Regions from separate parts of the Peribacillus phoenicis genome, predicted to be linked through region 3. Evidence: riboswitches for the same ligand, from Rfam matches in the RefSeq annotation. Region 3 holds a riboswitch; each other region holds the start of a gene.
The links. A riboswitch is a leader RNA that binds a small molecule or an ion and turns the genes downstream of it on or off. The one in region 3 is predicted to bind S-adenosylmethionine.
Positions count from the first base shown of each region.

Region 1: another riboswitch for S-adenosylmethionine. It lies ahead of mmuP (S-methylmethionine permease); the one in region 3 lies ahead of ABC374_RS20520 (methionine ABC transporter ATP-binding protein).
Region 2: another riboswitch for S-adenosylmethionine. It lies ahead of mtnK (S-methyl-5-thioribose kinase); the one in region 3 lies ahead of ABC374_RS20520 (methionine ABC transporter ATP-binding protein).

Region 1 covers NZ_JBDFMF010000001.1:2,652,721-2,659,165, forward strand. The annotation lists gene mmuM (homocysteine S-methyltransferase) at 1-893, opposite strand, end outside; gene mmuP (S-methylmethionine permease) at 890-2,278, opposite strand; SAM riboswitch class I at 2,362-2,464, opposite strand; gene ABC374_RS12950 (flavin reductase family protein) at 2,693-3,301, opposite strand; gene ABC374_RS12955 (alpha/beta hydrolase) at 3,319-3,927, opposite strand; gene ABC374_RS12960 (ring-cleaving dioxygenase) at 3,927-4,874, opposite strand; gene ABC374_RS12965 (ring-cleaving dioxygenase) at 4,899-5,876, opposite strand; gene ABC374_RS12970 (nitroreductase family protein) at 6,122-6,445, shown strand, end outside.
Region 2 covers NZ_JBDFMF010000001.1:2,863,447-2,869,891, forward strand. The annotation lists gene ABC374_RS13990 (pyridoxal phosphate-dependent aminotransferase) at 1-540, opposite strand, end outside; gene ABC374_RS13995 (carbon-nitrogen family hydrolase) at 640-1,422, shown strand; SAM riboswitch class I at 1,494-1,647, shown strand; gene mtnK (S-methyl-5-thioribose kinase) at 1,726-2,928, shown strand; gene mtnA (S-methyl-5-thioribose-1-phosphate isomerase) at 2,943-3,989, shown strand; gene ABC374_RS14010 (LCP family protein) at 4,081-4,971, opposite strand; gene ABC374_RS14015 (lmo1851 family serine protease) at 5,086-6,445, opposite strand, start outside.
Region 3 covers NZ_JBDFMF010000001.1:4,170,966-4,177,410, reverse strand. The annotation lists gene ABC374_RS20530 (NADPH-dependent FMN reductase) at 1-540, opposite strand, end outside; gene ABC374_RS20525 (GNAT family N-acetyltransferase) at 952-1,419, shown strand; SAM riboswitch class I at 1,560-1,671, shown strand; gene ABC374_RS20520 (methionine ABC transporter ATP-binding protein) at 1,908-2,930, shown strand; gene ABC374_RS20515 (methionine ABC transporter permease) at 2,944-3,594, shown strand; gene ABC374_RS20510 (MetQ/NlpA family ABC transporter substrate-binding protein) at 3,616-4,488, shown strand; gene ABC374_RS20505 (M20 family metallopeptidase) at 4,523-5,725, shown strand; gene ABC374_RS20500 (Fur-regulated basic protein FbpA) at 5,933-6,076, shown strand; gene ABC374_RS20495 (Fur-regulated basic protein FbpA) at 6,167-6,361, shown strand; gene ABC374_RS20490 (dienelactone hydrolase family protein) at 6,376-6,445, opposite strand, start outside.

The sequences.
Region 1 (6,445 bases), 1.5 Mb from region 3:
CAGCACCCTCCAATTAAACGCGCCCCTGCATGGTGCCATTCTTCAGATTTCAGGTCGAGCCTGTTACATGATTCTTGACCATGCCATGTTTTAGTTTCTGGATTATATGTTTCACCTGAATTCGGATAAACAATGATTGGTTTATCCGTGTTTGCGCGCAACACCTGGATGGCTTCCGTGATACATGATACTGGCGCACAGTTGATGCCGATTGCTGCAATTTGCTCACTGTCCCCAAACAATCTTGTACACTCTTCGAGTAAAGTGCCGTCACTTATCGCTTTTTCATTTTTCAATGAAAAGGATAGCCAAGCATACACTTCTGGATAATCCTTCAATAATGAATATAATACTTTTGCTTCTTGCAGGGAAGGAATCGTTTCAAATGCTAAAAGGTCAGCTCCTGCTTCAATCAACGCTGATATCCGTGAGCGATGAAATGCCGTTAAAGTTTCATCCGATACACCATAGTTTCCTATATACTCCGAACCATCTGCAAGATAAGCCCCATAAGGGCCAACAGATGCAGCAACCAATGGCTTAGGCCTAAGCGTTTGGTTTTCTTCCTTCCAAAATTCATCTCTTGCTTTTCTTGCGAGTAAAACCGTTTTCCGGATTAGCTCCAAAGCCTCTTTTTCTTGTATTCCGCGGAGGGCGAAACCTTCAACAGTGGCTTGGTAGCTAGCCGTAATCGCACAGTCCGCTCCAGCACGAAAGTAGTCAGAATGCACTTGATAAATCACTTCTGGATTTTCAAGTAATACACGTGCAGACCAGAGCGGGTCGTCCAAATCACATCCATGCCTCTCTAGCTCTGTAGCTAAAGCTCCGTCCAAAATCATGACTGAATGATCTCGTAAAATAGCGTCAATTGGGTTAGTTTTATTGTTCATGATCTACTCCTCTTTTCTTTATATGTTTTTGTCACATAATAACTTCCATAGCAAAACAAAATAAATGGAATGCCACAATATAGTGCAATTCGTTGTGTAGGATCAAATGCAATTCCTATACAAGAAGCCAGGCATAGCATAAAAGAAACGATTGGTACGAGTGGATATAATGGCGTTCGATAAGCCAAGTCATTTACTGAATTTCCTTCTTTTATATATCGTCTGCGAAATCGAAACTGTGACACGCTAATACTCATCCAAACTATAACCACGGCTAGACCAGAAATCGATACAAGCACTATGTAAACAGTATCCGGTGCAATAATACTCGAGAACAGGGCTAAGCAGCCGCCCAACATACTGAAAAGGACTGCATTTAGCGGAACTCCCCGTTTTGTCAATTTTGCAAATATTGGTGATATAGTTTCCTTATCTGCAAGTGACCAAAGCATTCTGGATGATGCATACAGTCCTGAGTTTGCAGCAGATAAAATGGCAGTTAATATAACAAAGTTCATAATATCCGCTGCATATGGCACACCAATCCGTTCAAGAACTGCCACAAAGGGGCTTTCTAATACGCTTGCATCCGAAATAGGCAATAATGCGGACAATACAACGATGGTTCCTACAAAAAAGATAATCAATCTCCATAATGTCATACGGATTGCCTTTGGTATCGTTTTTTCTGGATTCACAGTTTCTCCAGCTGCAATTCCGATTAATTCAGTTCCAGAGAATGCGAAATTCACCGCAAGCATCGTCATTAGAATGGCAAAAGCACCATTCGGAAATAAACCTTCACTTGTAAAATTGGAGAATAACGGAGCAGATTGTGAATGAATTATTGGAATAAAACCTAGCATTGCCGCTGCTCCCAAAATAATAAAAATTACAATGGCAAATACCTTAATAGACGCAAACCAGAATTCGGATTCAGCGAAAAATTTAACGGTCCACGCGTTTAATGCCAAGACCAATATGGTAAATAGTGCACTCCATATCCAGACATTGATTGATGGAAACCATCTCTGCATCAACAATCCTGCAGCCGTGAATTCCGAACCTAGTGCAACAGTCCAAGTTAGCCAATACAACCAGGCTACTGTATACCCTGTCCCAGGACCTATGTATTTAGCTGAGTAGCTATGAAACGCACCTGTCTCGGGCATATGTACTGCCAGTTCACCCAGACATAGCATGACTAGATAAACCACTAATGCCCCAATCAGATACGAAAGGATGGTGCCAAATGGGCCAGCCTGTTGAATCGTATAACCCGAACTTAAGAATAAACCTGTTCCAATCACCCCGCCAAGCGATAGCATTATTATATGCCGTGCCTGCATTTTCCTTTGAAAATCATGATTCCTTTTGTTCTCCATTCTTACTCTCCTTTATCTTGCATCCAGAAAAAACGAAAACGCACTCTAAAAAAGAGTGCGTTACTGACAAATAAACACGTACGGTCTTATCTATCAAGGTTTCACCCCCTGGAATTAGCACAGTGTCATTGCAGACCTGTTGCTGAGGTTTCATAGGGCCAGTCCCTCCACCTCTCTGGATAAGAAATTATTTTTTTATAACTTTATCAATCTATGCAAAAATTGTCAAGTTTTGTTTCGGTTTGTAAAGACTTCCTTTAAAATCCAAACGATCATCGCACCTTTGGCATAGATATGAACTTGTTTTTGGAACAGTCGCTTACAGTATTAGAATTGCAGATAATGCTAACCGGGAATAATTTTAAAAAAATGACGACACCTTAAAAGATGACGCCATTTTTTCTTTCTTATTCCTTAAGGTCGTTGTATTTCAAATAATTCCCCTAGTTTTGTATAAGTATGACCCGCTAATCTTGCTACAGGTTTTAGCCCATTCTGGTCAATCCGGCCATTATGGTAAATCTCCTGCTCTATATGATAGCAGACTATTTTCCCTATCAATAAATCACAACCAGGTTTATTCTTGGAACCTGCCAATGGTATCGCATGCTCCAATGTGCATTCAAAGCGTACCTTCGCTTCTTGCAATCCTGGTACCGACACCTTCTCACTAACAGCCTGAGTGAAATTGGTAAGACCCAATTCACTTTCGTCAGACGGGAGTTCCTTGGCCGTTCGATTTGCATCAGCAACATTATCTTCATCAGTGATATGAACAACGAATTCACCTGTTTGAATTGCATTTCGGGCAGTGTCCTTCGAAACTCCTTCTTTCCGTTGAACAGAAATAGAAATCATAGGAGGATTGGAACTGACTATGTTAAAAAAACTGAACGGAGCTATATTGATTGTACCGGTTTCGGATTGTGTCGTAACCAGGGCTATTGGTCTCGGTATGATGCTTCCAGTCAAAAACTTATAATTCTCCCGTTCAGTAAGACTTTCAGGATTAACTGAAATCATCTTCATCCCTCCCATTCTTATAAAAAGTTCTTTTGAAACCATGAACTTGCTGCATCAACCTCTGAACGTGTTAACTGATGACCGTAATTTTCCCAGTGAACATCCACCGCAGCACCAGCTTGCAGTAAAATTTGATTAAGTTCATCAGTTTCTGCTGCCGGGCAAATCGGATCGTTTTTACCTGCAGCAATGAATACAGGTATATCCGAAAGGGACGGCAAAGCAATCCCGCGTCTAGGCACCATTGGATGATGAAGAATCGCTCCTTTTAATGCCCCTTCAAAATGGAACATCAAACTTGCTGCTATGTTTGCACCATTAGAATAACCTAATGCCACCACTCTGTCACGATCGAAGTCATATTGTCCGGACGCTGATTCCAAGAAGTCATAAAGCTCCTTCGTACGGAAAATCAAATCTTCTTCATCAAAAACTCCTTCAGCCAGCCGGCGGAAATAACGGGGCATTCCGTTTTCAAGTACATTTCCCCGTACGCTGAGTACGGATGATCCCGGTGAAACCATTTCAGATAATGGCAAGAGATCCGTTTCCGTTCCTCCAGTGCCATGTAAAAGCAAAAGCAACGGTGCATCTGGATTACTTCCTTTTTGAAAAATATGCTTCATCATTTATCCTCCTCTAGTACTCTCGGCACTGCCGGCAGTAACGTTTTTTCCATGATCTCCCTTTTTTCTTCAAGCCAGGGCGGCAGCATTAATTTACTACCCATCGTTTCCTTCGTTTCATCATGAGCAAAGCCAGGTGGATCTGTGGCAATTTCAAAGAGTATGCCTCCATCTTCCCTGAAATAAATGGCATCGAAGTATTGGCGGTCTGTAAAGGGTGTCACGCCATAGCCATGGTTTGCGATATGCTCCCTCCATTCTTTATGATCTTCATTATCGCTTGCACGCCATGCAAGATGATGGACAGTTCCCACTCCGATTTTCCCATTTGGCAAAACAGTTTTTTTAACATCTACCAAATTTCCGATGTCCGATGTGGATTTGAAGCGGATGAAATCACCCTCTTCCCCCATCTTTTGCAAACCCATCACTTCCTCTAATAGTTCCATCGTTTTGATCGGTTTCGACGTCAATAATACCGCACCGCCGAATCCCTTGATCGCCTTGTCAGCTGGTACACCGCCGAATGACCACTCGCTATTTTTACCTTCTTTACGCTCAACCAGTTCAAGTTGCAATCCATGTGGATCCTGAAATCCCAGATAATCCTCGCCGAAGCGTGAGATCTTTTCAAAGTCAATATTAAATTTACCCAAGCGCGTTTCCCAGAAGCCCATTGAACCTTCCGGAACGGCATATGTTGTAATCCCCACTTGTCCGGAGCCAATTGTCCCTCGGTATGCCCCAGGCCAAGGAAAGAAAGTGATGATAGTGCCCGGTGAACCTGATTCATCTCCGAAATATAAATGATAGGTGCCTGGATCATCAAAATTAACGGTTTTCTTCACCATACGCATTCCCAGCACTCCAGCATAAAAATCCACATTCTCTTGAGGATTGCCTACAATTGCGGTTATATGATGTATTCCTGCATTTTGGTTTTGCATGCCGATTACTTCCTTTCCCGTTGATTAATTTGTTGATTTTGTATTCAGTGGTTTTAAATTCGATTCAATATCCTTTCTTTTTGATTCTAAAAATGGCGGCAGGGCAAGGTTCTCACCTAGGTGCTGCTCTGCTTCATCCACTGCAAAACCAGGTCCATCAGTAGCTAGTTCAAATAATATGCCATTCGGCTCCCTAAAATACAGTGAACGAAAATAAAAGCGGTCCACATATCCAGAGTTCACGAATTTTGATTCACTAATTTTTTCTATCCATTTTCTCAGTTCTTCTTCATTATCCACCCGAAAGGCAACATGGTGTACTCCACCCCTCCCCAACCTTTCCCGAGGAATGTCATTCCTTTCTTCAATATGAAGTTCCGCTCCTGTTCCTCCCTCACCTGTCTCGTAAACGACAATTGGATTTTGCCCCCTAATTGAAGAAGGATATGTGCCTGATTTCCTGAACCCCAATACCTCGGAAAGAACAATTTCTGTTTGTTCAATATTAGGTACAGTAAGTCTTACCGGTCCTAACCCAAGGATGGAAAACTCTTTCGGTACCGGGCTTCCAACCCATGGTGATCCTCCCTGAACGCCGTTATTATCCTGATCGGAAACTAGAAGTAGCCTCTGCCCTTCAGGATCTTTAAAAGAAAGCACCTTCCTTTCAAAACGGCTCGATATTTCATCATGCTCAACATTGAATTCCACAAACCGTTTTTTCCAATATCCTAGAGCTTCATCATCTCTAACCCTTAAAGAAATTTCTGAAATGCTATTGTTTCCCTCATGAGTGCGGGCAGCATTGGGAATTTCAAAAAACGTCAATTCCGTACCCGGAGAACCAATTTGATCTCCATAAAATAAGTGATACACACGAACATCATCTTGATTCACCGTTTTTTTGATTAATCGCATCCCTAAGACTTTTGTGTAGAAATCAAAGTTTTTTCCCGCTTTAGCTGTAATCGCCGAAACATGATGTAATCCTTTTAATTCCATCCTTACCACTCCTATCTTTATAAATCTCCCCTTACAGAGATGAAATAATCCGTAAATAATATCTCGAATTCGAGGTATTTAACCAAACATATAATACTTTTAATAAAAATATCTTGATTTAAAGATAAATGACAGCGATAAATTTGTCAACCATTTTCATTCAAATAATTTCACCCGTATACACTTTTCATAAAATAATAAAATCAGGTCAAAATAAGTCGGTATAATGAATGGAGGTTTGATATATGGCTAAAGATTTTTTTAGCGCAATTGAAGATAGACGCTCTTATTATTCCCTTAGCAAGGAACGTGTTGTCCCTAATAAAAGGATTAAAGAAGTTATCGATCATGCCGTTCAATATTCCCCTTCCGCTTTCAACTCCCAAAGTGCAAGAGTGATTGTTTTAACTGGTCAAAGCCACGACCAATTATGGGATATCACGAAAAACACATTAAGAAAAGCTGTCGGTGACAAAGATTTTGAAAAAACGGAAGAAAAAATGAAGTCATTTATAAATGGTTATGGTACGGTTTTATTCTTTGAAGACCAGGCCATTATAACAAGGCTT
Region 2 (6,445 bases), 1.3 Mb from region 3:
GGGATTGTTCGGATAGTTCAAGAACATCATTTTCGCTTTATCAAGTACTTCTTTATGTATGTCACTGTATTTTGGAAGAAAATCATTTTCTTCTGTCAAGGGCATGAACTCGGTCTTTGCCTGGGCTAAAACAACACCGGAAAGATAATCCGGATAGCCGGGATCCGGAACAAGAATCGTATCACCCGGATTCAATAAACACTGCGGCAGTTCGACAAGACCTGCCTTTCCCCCGAAGAGAATCGCCACTTCACTTTTCGGATCCAGCTTGACACCGTATTCACGTTCATAAAAGACGGCAGCAGCATCTTTTAAATATTGATGCCCCCGGAATGGCGAATATTTATGATTAATCGTTTTTTCAGCGGCAGACTGCAAGCTTTTCACGATATGGTCTGGTGTTGGCTGATCAGGGTTTCCCTGACCTAAATTTATGACATCATGTCCTTGCTCCGTGATGGCATTGACTTTTGCGACTAGTGAGGCAAAAAACTGCTTAGGCAGGTCCTGAAGCTGTCTGGATTTTTCGAATTGCACCATTTATACACCTTCTCTGAAATTTCTTGAAATTCTAGTCACAAATGATATATGTTTATCATAGTCTTGTAAAGCATTTTTTACATATGGGGGTTTTAAACGATGAAGTGGAAAATAGCTTGTATTCAAATGGATATAGCATTCGGGCAACCGGATATCAATTTTCAGGTTGCGGAACAATGGTTGGAAAAAGCAGCACGGTCGGAACCCGATATCGTCATTTTACCAGAGCTTTGGACAACCGGATACGACTTAAGCAGGTTAAATGAGATTGCAGATCAAGAGGCCGAAAAAACGATTGAATTTCTTAAAACACAGGCAAGGAAACACGAGATTCACATCGTAGGCGGTTCCATTGCGAAAAAAACGAGCAAGGGAATCTATAACACCATGATCATCATCGATAAACAGGGAAATCTCATAAAAGAATATGATAAGCTTCACTTATTTCAGTTAATGGATGAACATCATTTCCTGAAGCCAGGAGAAAAGGATGGTTTATTTACTCTTGATGAAAAAATATGTGCTGGTTTCATTTGTTATGACATCCGTTTCCCTGAATGGCAGCGAGCCCATACCGCTAAAGGCGCCGAAGTTCTATTCGTTACGGCTGAATGGCCAAAGCCGAGACTCGATCACTGGAGAGCCTTATTGATTAGCCGTGCCATCGAGAACCAAGCCTATGTTGTAGCCGTTAATCGCTCAGGCTCTGATGTCAATAATATATTTGCCGGTCATTCCTTGATTATTGATCCTTGGGGAAATATCATAAGTGAAGCCGGAGAAGGAAACGAACTCCTGACAGGCACCTTGGACTTCAATAAAGTTTCGGATGCACGTAACAAAATACCTGTATTCGAAGATCGACGTCCTGATTTTTATTAATTTACCCATTGACAAACTATTTAAAAAGTTGATATTATTTTCCCGAAGATTAAAATTTCAGAAAACATTTACTCTTATCAAGAGCAGGCTGAGGGATAAAGGCCCTATGAAGCCCAGCAACCGACTGTAATACCATTGTGAAATGGGGCGGATTCACCGCCGGATTATAAAATCCACAGAGCACGGTGCTAATTCCACCAGAATTCATATTCTGGAAGATAAGAGGTCCGAAGCCAAAACTTCTGCCTCTTTCTATATGAAAGAGGCTTTTTTATTCTTATTTTGAATCCGGAGGGGAAAAGAATGACTCAAAACCATTCAAATTTTAAGAGATTGACAAACGAAACAGCTATAACCCTTGCAAAAAAACTTGGGTTGGTCAATGCGGATGCAAGTTTAACATGTAAAGAAATCGGCGATGGAAACTTAAATTATGTTTTTCATATTACAGACACAGTCACAAATAAAGGAATTATAATTAAACAAGCGGTCCCTTATGCCAAGGTACTTGGCGAAAGCTGGCCGCTGACATTGAAAAGAGCTGCGATTGAGGCGAATGCGTTGATTCATTTCAGAAGTTATTGCCCAGAATTCGTACCGCAAGTCTATTATTCTGATGAACAGCTTGCCATCACGGTCATGGAGGATTTATCGCACTTGAAAATCGTTAGAACAGGATTGATCGAAGGAGATTCATATCCATTGCTTTCTCAGCATATTGGTGAATATGTTGCGAAAACGGCATTTTATACATCCGATTATCATTTAGAACCCTCTGCGAAAAAGGAAGTGGCCCGACATTTCACGAATCCCGAACTCTGCAAAATCACTGAGGTCTTTATTTTCACGGATCCATTTTTTGAGGAACTCCCGGGAGATTTCGAGGTGGAATTGACAGATGCCGCCAAAAATATATGGAATGATAAAGAAGTGATCCTTGAGGTCGCTAAGCTGAAACAAAGCTTTGAAACCGAGCAGGAAGCCTTGCTTCATGGTGATTTACATACTGGAAGTATATTTGCAAGTAAAACTGAAACAAAGGTTATCGATCCGGAATTCGCTTTTTATGGTCCAGTTGGTTTTGACCTTGGTCAATACACCGCCAACCTTCTCTTTCAGGCAGTCACACGTAATAGCGCTGGAAAGGAAGAGATTTTCACACACCTTAATGAATTTTGGAATGCCTTTGAAGAAACTTATTCCGAATTATGGGAAGGCCAAAATAAAAGCCCATTTCGCCATGTGAAAGGTTATCTGCCTTATTTACTGACAAAATTTAAAAAAGATGCATTCGGCTTTGCCGGCTGTGAAATGATTCGGCGAACCATCGGACTTTCCCATGTTGCCGATTTAAATGTCATTGAAGATAAAGAAACAAGGATCGCTGCCAAAACGGCTACATTGGAAATTGGTGCTTTTTTAATTAAAAAACGAGAAGAATTGGATGTTCCAGCTGTAATTGAAGCGTTGAAGCAACGTACACTGCCATCTTATTCAACCATTTAAAAGGAGACCTGCACATGACAAAACTAGCACCATTACCTTATTCGGTACAATGGGCTGATTCCCATATTACATTATTAAATCAACAAGCCCTGCCTTCCATAACTGAATTTATTGAACTTCATTCTGTTGATGATGTATATGACAGCATTTTGACATTAAAAGTTCGCGGTGCCCCAGCAATTGGACTGACAGCAGCATTTGGTGTTGCACTTGGTGCCAAACAGGAAACAACCACTGAATTAGCCGAATTCAAGAAAAATGTAGCAAGGCATATTGAAAAACTCGCCTCGTCACGGCCAACTGCTGTCAACCTTTTTTGGGCGTTAAGGAGGATGGAAATTACCCTGCAAGCTGCGCAAAGCATTTCAACTGCCAAGGAAGCACTTGTATCGGAGGCTAAAGCCATCTTTGCTGAAGATGAAGAAATGTGCAGGAAAATCGGGGAACATGGTTTATCCTTATTCACTAGAGGAGATTCCATTCTAACGCATTGTAATGCTGGGGGAATTGCCACGGCTCGGTATGGCACAGCCTTGGCTCCCTTCCACCTGGCTAAAGAAAAGGACTTTCCGCTAAAAGTGTATGCATGTGAAACAAGGCCTGTCCTGCAAGGGGCGCGTTTGACTGCTTGGGAATTGATGCAAGCGGGGGTGGATGTCACATTAATTTCTGATAATATGGCTGCCCATACGATTCACCAGAAAGCAATAAATGGCATTATCGTCGGTGCCGACAGAATTGCGGCTAATGGAGATACAGCCAATAAAATCGGGACATTGGGATTGGCCATATTAGCCAAGCACTTTGGTATCCCTTTTTACGTGGCCGCTCCATCAACCACATTCGACCTTACTCTCGAGTCCGGCACTTCCATCCCGATCGAAGAACGGAATGAAGCGGAAATCACCTTCATTCAAGGTGTTAGGATCGCTCCCGAAAACGTGAAGACTTTCAATCCTGCCTTTGACGTTACACCGAATCATCTAATTACAAGCATCATTACCGAAAATGGCATCATAACACCGGATTTCATTAAAAACATCCCGCTTTTTGTTAAATGATCCAGGTTGCTTTATTGATGATAAAAAACGAGAAGGATTTCGTATCCCTCTCGTTTTTGTGATTATTCTTGCGAGGTCCACAATACAATTTTTATTTTTTGGAAAAGAACTCCTGAAGTGCCTTCTTATTTTTAGTGTAGTCCATCTCCAAAACGGCTCCGGACTGGGGATATATTTCATCTTTAAAGCTTCCTTCCACTGGAACCCTTAAGGTTTCGACGGTGTCCGGTGTATGGAAGACGGCTTTTGGACCCATTTCCATTATTGTTTTCAGTCCAATATCTGTATCCAAGTACGAGAGTCCTTGTTCGATTATACTAGGAAGGGCTGCCATCCCTTCGAAGGACGAGATTTGATTTATAAACGCTGTTTTTAATTGAACCATTACTTCTTGTTGACGCTCAACCCTTCCAAAATCACTTTCATCGTCATGTCTAAAACGGACATATTTCAATATTTCCTCCCCATGTAAAACATTTTTACCGACGCTTGCTTGAATGCTCATATCATCAATGATTTCCTGGTCCACATTCACCGCTACCCCCTCAGGTGCAAGTAAATCGACCATCTTCACGAATCCCTGAAAGTCAATTACCGCTACATGATCGACCTTGACACCAAAGTTTTCCTGTATGGTTTTCTTGAGAAGTTCCCTTCCACCATAATAATAAGCTGCATTTATTTTGTTATATCCTGATTTATTCCCGGGGATTTTCACATAACTATCACGCATAATCGAAGCCAGCTTCAGTTTTTCCTGCTCAGGAAAATATTTTGCCAGTATAATCGCATCTGATCGAGAATTTTCCTCTCCCCTTGTATCAACACCAATTAACAGAAATGTTTTCACGCTTTCCTGGTTCTCTTCTTTGGTTAGTTTTTTTTCCGTACCTGCATTTCCATTTTGTTTGGGTAAAGGGGCATAAGTGCAGCCTGCCAGAATCAAGATCAATAGATATATGAACAATACCTTTTCTTTCATTACCTCACCTCATCGGAAAATTACCCCTATTCTCTGCCTAATATTGGAATCCTATGCATTAAACGACAAAAATAGCCTGCCAACGATAATCGCTGACAGGCTATTCGGGCAAAATCATTTATTGATTTCTTTCTTTAATACTTCTACCGCCTTTTTCACTTGTGTGTCATTCTTAAGGATTTTCTCCTGGATGACCTGCATCAATTTCATGGTAGTATCATCTTTAATGGTGCCAGTTTCTTTAATTTTTTGTTCCCTTTGGAATGCTGTGACCGCATTCGTTGTTGCTTCATCAAAGAATCCATCTACCTTACCCGGATCATGTCCCGCTTCCTTCAGCATCTCTTCAGCAGCTTTCACTTCACTCGAAGAATCAGATGCTTTCAATTCCTTATCGGGCGAAATGTACGGAAGGCTGGCATAACCAGGAAGCTTCACAGTAATATCCGGCTTGATCCCTTTTTTATGAATCCAATTGCCTTCAGGAGTCAACCATTTAGCTGCCGTATATTTGAAGTTAGATCCATCTTCAAAGTCTTCGGCAGTCTGCACTGTCCCTTTCCCAAATGACTTGACACCAATCAATGGAATGTCCGCAGATTCACTGACAGCCGCTGCAACGATTTCAGAAGCACTGGCACTTCCGTCATCAATCAACACGACTACCGGGATTTTCAGTTCTCCATCATTCTCCGATTTATAGACTTGTTTTTTCCCGCTGCGCTCCTCAACTTGAAGGACCACTTCCCCATTAGGTATGAACAGGCTTGCCATTTCTATTGCTTGATCAAGCAGTCCCCCCGGGTTTCCCCGCAAATCCAATACGAGACCCTTCATATCCTTCTTGGACATTTCTTCAAGCGCCGTTTTCAGCTCTTGGACTGTATGTTCGGAAAAACTGGTGACTTGAATCTTGGCAACTCCATCATCAAGCATTTCCGCATAAACCGTCTCAATCGGAATTGTGTCCCGTTTAATGGTGAGCTCAATCGGTTCCGACTCACCAGCTCTTGAGATGGATAGATCCACTTTCGTACCCTTCTCGCCCCTGATTTTCAGGACAGCTTCAGAAGAGCTTAGCCCTTCAACGCTTTTACCGTCCACACTTAAAATGATATCATTCGGCTTTACCCCCGCTTTTTCTGCTGGGGACCCTTTTATAGGTGAGACGACCATGATTTGTCCATCCTGCTCCTGAATCTCGGCACCGATTCCTTCAAAAGATGAAGAGATGCTTTCATGGAAACTAGATGCTTCCTTTTTATCCATATAAGCAGAGTAGGGATCATCCAATGATTTGATCATTCCATTAATTGCGCCGTCAACCAGCTTTTCTTCATCAACCTCTTCATAATAGTTATCTTTTATCTTATCGTATGTAGTATACAGCTTTTCAAATTCCGCATGCTTATCCGGTGCTAATGACTCTACTTTTTCATCTCCAAAGGTCAAGGCTATTGTAGTAATCCCTGCA
Region 3 (6,445 bases):
AGTATGATGATTATACCAGCTAATGAAATTATCGACGACCGTATCGATAAACTGGACAGTCGACTCATGTGTAAGTTTGCCTTCGTTATCGATTTTGTCATGCACTGCACCAACATATACTTCATTCCCGGGAAGGAGTGGGGAGGAGATGCCTATTGCGAATAAGATTTCACGCAAATGCAATTGAGCTTTAACCGTTCCTAATTGCCCCATTGACGCACCCATGATCCATGATGGTTTTCCGATCAAGACTTTATCGACACGTGATAACCAATCGATAGCATTGCCCAATACTCCTGGAATCGTACCGTTGTATTCAGGTGTTACCCACAAGACTGCATCTGCTTCGGCCACTTTACTTTTAAATTCTTTTACAACTAATGGAGGGTCATTTTCAATATCTTGATCATAAAAAGGTAAATCCCGAATGTTCAAGATTTCGAGATCGAACCGATCTTGATATCTAGATTGAATATATTTGGCAAGCTTAAGGTTGTAAGACTCTTTACGGATACTTCCCACTATTGCAACAACTTTCATCTTCAATACCTCCAATGATTTTTATAATGGATAATCATGTAAATGTATTCCACTTACCTATTATAATTGGAATATAAATGAAAGGGAAAAAGGATGCTTGGGAAAAAGTTGAGTTAGAGCTGAATAAACTAATTCCTCTCGAACATTCATACCCTGCAAAGTTAGACTCAAAAATTATAATCAATTTGTTTGTGCCAACCCAATCCCCATTACTAGACCTCTCCCAACAATATTGCATTTGTTTTTAATTTAATATTATGGACATTCCTATAGGGATTAAGGCAAAATCCTTTCAGAAAAAATGAAATAAGACGCTTGAAAAAGTAAATAATGAAATTTTATAAAGAGCGTAAGTAAAATGAGTTTGTTTGCTTGAAAACTATTTCACTAAAATGATAGGGGTGGATGAAGTTGATCTTTCGCACCATTGATACGGACAAAGATAAAGATACTATCGTTAAATTCCGGAAAGATTCCTTTGTTGTAAGTTTTGGAACTGAAGCTGGCTTTGGAGATGAAAATACTTATCTGCAACGAATGGAAGAAAGGGTCCGCAAATTTCCTGGGGGACAGGTGATCATTGAAAATGACCAAGTACCGATTGGACAAATGGAACTTCGAATTCGGGAGTATGAAGGAACTGAGATCGGCTATGTAGATCTATTTTATCTTATTCCCGAATACCGCAGTAAAGGCCTTGGCAAGGAATTGGTTCGCTACGCAGAAAACTTTTTCAGGCAATTTAATGTATCCGAATACCATTTAAGGGTTTCTCCGGATAATCAAAGGGCGATTCGTTTATATACGAATTCAGGCATGATGAAGATAAGGGAGGAAAGTCAAAAACACCTTGTATGGAGAATGAGTAAATCATTATAAAATATAATTTTTAATTATATTAATATAATTAAAAATTATCAATTCACTATACTGTGAAAATATTTTAAGCGGTGAAAAATATGGTTGACTTTAGAGAAATTAGAATATATAGTGAAGGACATAATTAAATATAACGTTAATTCTTATCAAGAGATGTGGAGGGACTTGGCCCTATGATACCTCGGCAGCGGGTTTTTACTTTTGTAAAAATACTGTGCTAATTCCAACGGACGAAAGTTTGAAAGATAAGAAGGAGCTTTTCTTAGATAATTAAATTAAGAGTTTACTCTTTTTTATGTCTAAAAGAGGCCTCTTCTGTCTGACGACGGAAGAGGCCTCTTTTGTTTATTCAAAATGTATATGGTTATTTGGAGAATTGGTGCAATTACTCGTGAGTTTCGAATTTAACCCTATCATTATGAAACTTTGCAAAGCTCTTCTCACTGGATAATGAATTCGTACAAATAAACAACATGGGGGGAGATTGGATGATTGAGTTTCAAAATGTTAAAAAGGTTTATCAAACAAAGAAACAGACTGTCGAGGCTTTGAAGGGCATTAATTTGACAGTGGAAAAGGGGGATATATTCGGTGTAGTCGGTTATAGCGGGGCCGGAAAGAGTACGTTGATCAGGCTGGTTAACTTGCTTGAAGATCCTTCAGATGGTTCGGTGATTGTTGGGGGCAAGGATTTAATCAAATTAAGCCCGAAGGAATTACGGGTAGAAAAGAAAAAAATCGGGATGATTTTTCAGCATTTCAACTTGCTAAACTCCAAGACTGTTTTTGATAACATTGCCATGCCGCTGGTTTTATCGGGAACTCCGGCTAAGGAAATCAAAAACCGTGTAGGCGAGCTGTTGGAGTTCGTTGGCTTATCGAGCAAGGCGAAGAGTTATCCGGATCAATTATCGGGAGGTCAAAAGCAGCGGATCGGCATTGCGAGAGCTTTGGCTACAAATCCATCGATCTTATTGTGTGATGAAGCTACGTCGGCATTGGATCCACAAACAACGAGTGCCGTTCTGCAGCTCTTAAAGAAAATTAATAAAGAATACAATATTACCATTCTGCTAATCACTCATGAGATGTCTGTCATCAGGGAAATTTGCAATAAGGTAGCGGTCATGGAGGGCGGATGCGTCGTTGAACAAGGTTCGGTTTTCGAAGTGTTTGCGAAGCCGCAAACGGATATTGCAAAAAACTTCGTGAGAACGGTCATACATGACGAAATTCCACAAAGTTTCCTAAAAAGCATAGGATCCCATATCCCGATTATTTGGAAAATTAATTTTATTGGGACTACTTCGGGTACTCCTTTACTTTCAACGATCTCGAAGAAATATGATGTTCATTTAAGTGTTTTATCAGCCAATATTTCTGAAATTCAGGAAACGCCTTTCGGGAATTTGATCATCGAAGTGACAGGGAACAAAAATGAGGTGGATAAGGCTTATCAATATATTAAAGATGAGGGGATTCTCGTCCAGGAGGTGCAGATAAATGGGTAATACGCTTTGGGGAATGGAAATTACAGCAGAGCAGTTGTTGACAGCTTTCGGTGACACACTTTATATGGTAGCCATTTCATTGGTGTTTTCCGGATTGATCGGGCTTCCGCTCGGTATCCTGCTTGTCATTACAAGAAAGGGTCACATCCTGGAGAATAAATGGATTTTTAATGTATTGAACCCGATCATCAATATATTGCGGTCGGTTCCTTTCATCATCTTGCTTGTAGCAGTTATTCCGCTTACCAGAATGATTGTAGGCAGTGCAATCGGAATGAATGCGGCCATTGTTCCGCTAATCTTTTACGCGGCTCCTTATATTGCCCGGCTTGTTGAGAACTCCCTGTTGGAAGTGGACAAAGGGATCATCGAGGCCGCTCAGGCGATGGGTGCGACGACATGGCAAATCATTTATCGCTTTTTGATTCCCGAGGGACTTAGTTCGTTGATCCTAACATTTACAACAGCGACTATCGGGCTTGTTGGAGCTACGGCCATGGCAGGTGCTGTCGGGGCAGGCGGGGTCGGGGATCTAGCTTTGGCTTACGGTTATCAAAGGTTCGATACGATGACGATGGTCGTCACAGTAGCGGCGCTCGTGATCATCGTTCAATTATTGCAATCCACCGGGAATTTTATTTCAAGAAAAATCAGAAGAAGATAAAAATAACAGGAGGTAGGAGAAATGAAGAAAATCTTATTAACGATCATAGTATTGGCATTGGGAATAGTGTCTGCAGCATGCGGGAAAGAAGAAGGTGCATCAGGCGGTTCGGATGATGTGAAAACAGTGAAAGTCGGTGTCAGCAGCGGGGATACGAGAACATGGGAATACATTGTCGACATAGCGAAAGAGGAAGGGCTTAATATCGAACTGGTCACTTTCAATGATTATATCCAACCGAACCTTGCGTTAAGTGAAGGTGAAATTGATGCCAATTCATTCCAAACGGTCGCTTACTTCGATGAATTCGTTCAAGACCAAAATCTGAAATTAGAGGCCATCGGGTCGACTGTCATTGCACCTATGGGCCTTTATTCTAAAAAACATAAAGATCTTAAAAGTCTTCCGGATGGCGCTACGATTGCCGTTCCGAATGAAGCAACAAACTTTGGCCGTGCACTACTCCTTCTTCAGGAAGCTGGATTGATTACATTGAAAGAGGAATTCAATGGATCGGGTTCATTGGAAATCATTAAGGAAAATCCGAAAAACTTGAAAATCCAACCTGTTGCTGCAGGCAATACACCGCGTCTATTGGATGATGCCGATGCTTCAGCCATCAATAATAACTTTGCCGTCGAAGCGGGCCTTACTTTAAAAGATTCTTTATTCCATGAAAGTAAAACGGCGAAACCGTATATTAATATCATTGCAGTTAAAAAGGGTAATGCCGATCGTCCTGAGTTGCAAAAATTAGTGGAGCTTTATCAATCGAAAGAAGTGGAAGTGTTCATCAAAAAAACGTTTAAAGGAAACACCATTCCTGCATATGTTTCTGTAGATGAATTAGTGAATTACCAGGATGCTTGGACAAAACCAGCTAATGAAAAGTAATGGATCGAATCAAGTAAAAGGGGAGATTAAGAGTATGGCGAGAGAATTAGTGCAGAAGCAGCATCGGCAGATCATTGAAGATCATATCTACCTTCATTCCAAATTATATATCGAAACGAGTCAAGCCATTCATGCCAAGCCCGAAATTGGGAATCAAGAGTTCTTCGCTTCGGATACATTAACAGGAATACTTCGAAATGAAGGATTTGAAGTGACCCGCAATATAGCCGGACATGAAACAGGATTCATCGCCAAAAAAACCTCTTCAAAGAAAGGTCCAACAATTGCCTTTTTAGCCGAGTATGATGCATTGCCGGGATTAGGTCATGCTTGCGGCCATAATATCATCGGCACAACGAGTGTTGCAGCAGGCATTTCCTTGGCTCAAGTGCTGGAGGAAACGGGCGGAGAGGTGATTGTTTTCGGAACACCGGCAGAAGAGGGCGGGCCGAATGGAAGCGCAAAAGGCAGCTTTGTGAAGCACGGTCTATTTGATGGGGTGGATGCGGCCATCCTTATCCATCCAGGCGGGCAAACGCGTGTCACAAGTCCGTTTTTGGCAGTCGACCCCCTTGATTTTCATTTTTACGGGAAGTCAGCACATGCAGCAGCAGCACCTGAAGAAGGCGTGAATGCACTTGACGCGGTGATTCAGCTGTTCAATGGCATTAATGCTTTGCGCCAGCAGCTCCCAGCCGAGGTCAAAATCCACGGAATCATCACCAATGGCGGGGAAGCGCCTAACATCATTCCTGAATATGCTTCCGCCAGGTTTTACATTAGAGCAACAACATGGAAACTTTGCCAAGAAGTATCCAATAAAATACGTGCTGTTGCCGAAGGGGCAGCACTTGCCACAGGAAGCACGGTTAAAGTTGAACGTTTCCAAAATGAAGTGCTCGATTTTATCATTAATCCAGTTCTGGATGAACTGTTAAAAGAAGAGCTCGCTCAATTAGGGGAAGCTGTGGCTCCTCGAAAAGAGAGTGGCTTTGGCTCGACGGATGCAGGTAATGTAAGCCATGTAGTGCCGACAGCACATCCTTATATAAAAATTGGACATGATGGGCTGATTGCCCATACGAATGAATTCCGCGACTGTGCCAAATCTCCTGTTGGAGACAAAGCCATCCTGACCGGGGCAAAAGCTCTTGCACTTACAGGTTATAAATTGTTTACGGATAAAGACCTGTTGGATAAAGTGAAAGCAGCATTTTATGAAGCGAAGCAAAAATAAATAAGATGCAGGAAAAAAATTGTTGACTGCGGATCTCATAGTGAGTATTATAAAAATAACAATACCGAGTAATTGAATAGGAATTATAGGTTAATTGACCGGAAAACCGGAGACTTTTCTTTCATGTAAAGAGGTGTCTCCGGTTTTTTTGTGAATGGGCAAGTCGAAAGATTCTCTTTCAATACATCCTAAAAAGGGGGATTTATCATGGGGATATTATTACGTAAAGCGATTGAGAAAAAAAGAAACTTTCTAATCAACAAGTTGATTAACAAGGGAGTTTATAAAAAGAATGACATCCATCTTTTTGAATTAACCTTAACCGATTTAGAGAATGAATATATAAAATAACTAAAATCGATGAGAAGGAATCCGATGATCATTCCCCCTGTCTGAGGATACATCATTCCATATAATGTCAGAATAAAAGGAGAGGGTGAAATGAAGAAGGGTGTGGAAGAAAGGCGGAAGGCATTGATCTATAAACTTATGATCCATACTGTAAATAAGAGTGTGGAACAGCTAATGAAGTTAACCTTAAAAGAATTGGAAATAGAATATAAAAAGGTTCAAAATGACTGTCACCCACATAGTAATTCGGGTTCGATACAATGGATCAATGCAAAACGGCATTAGGTTGAATGGTAACCTCAATGTTGCATAAAAAATTTCATCATTTTGCTAACGGCTGCTTGTGCTGATTCTGCATGATATTTTGAA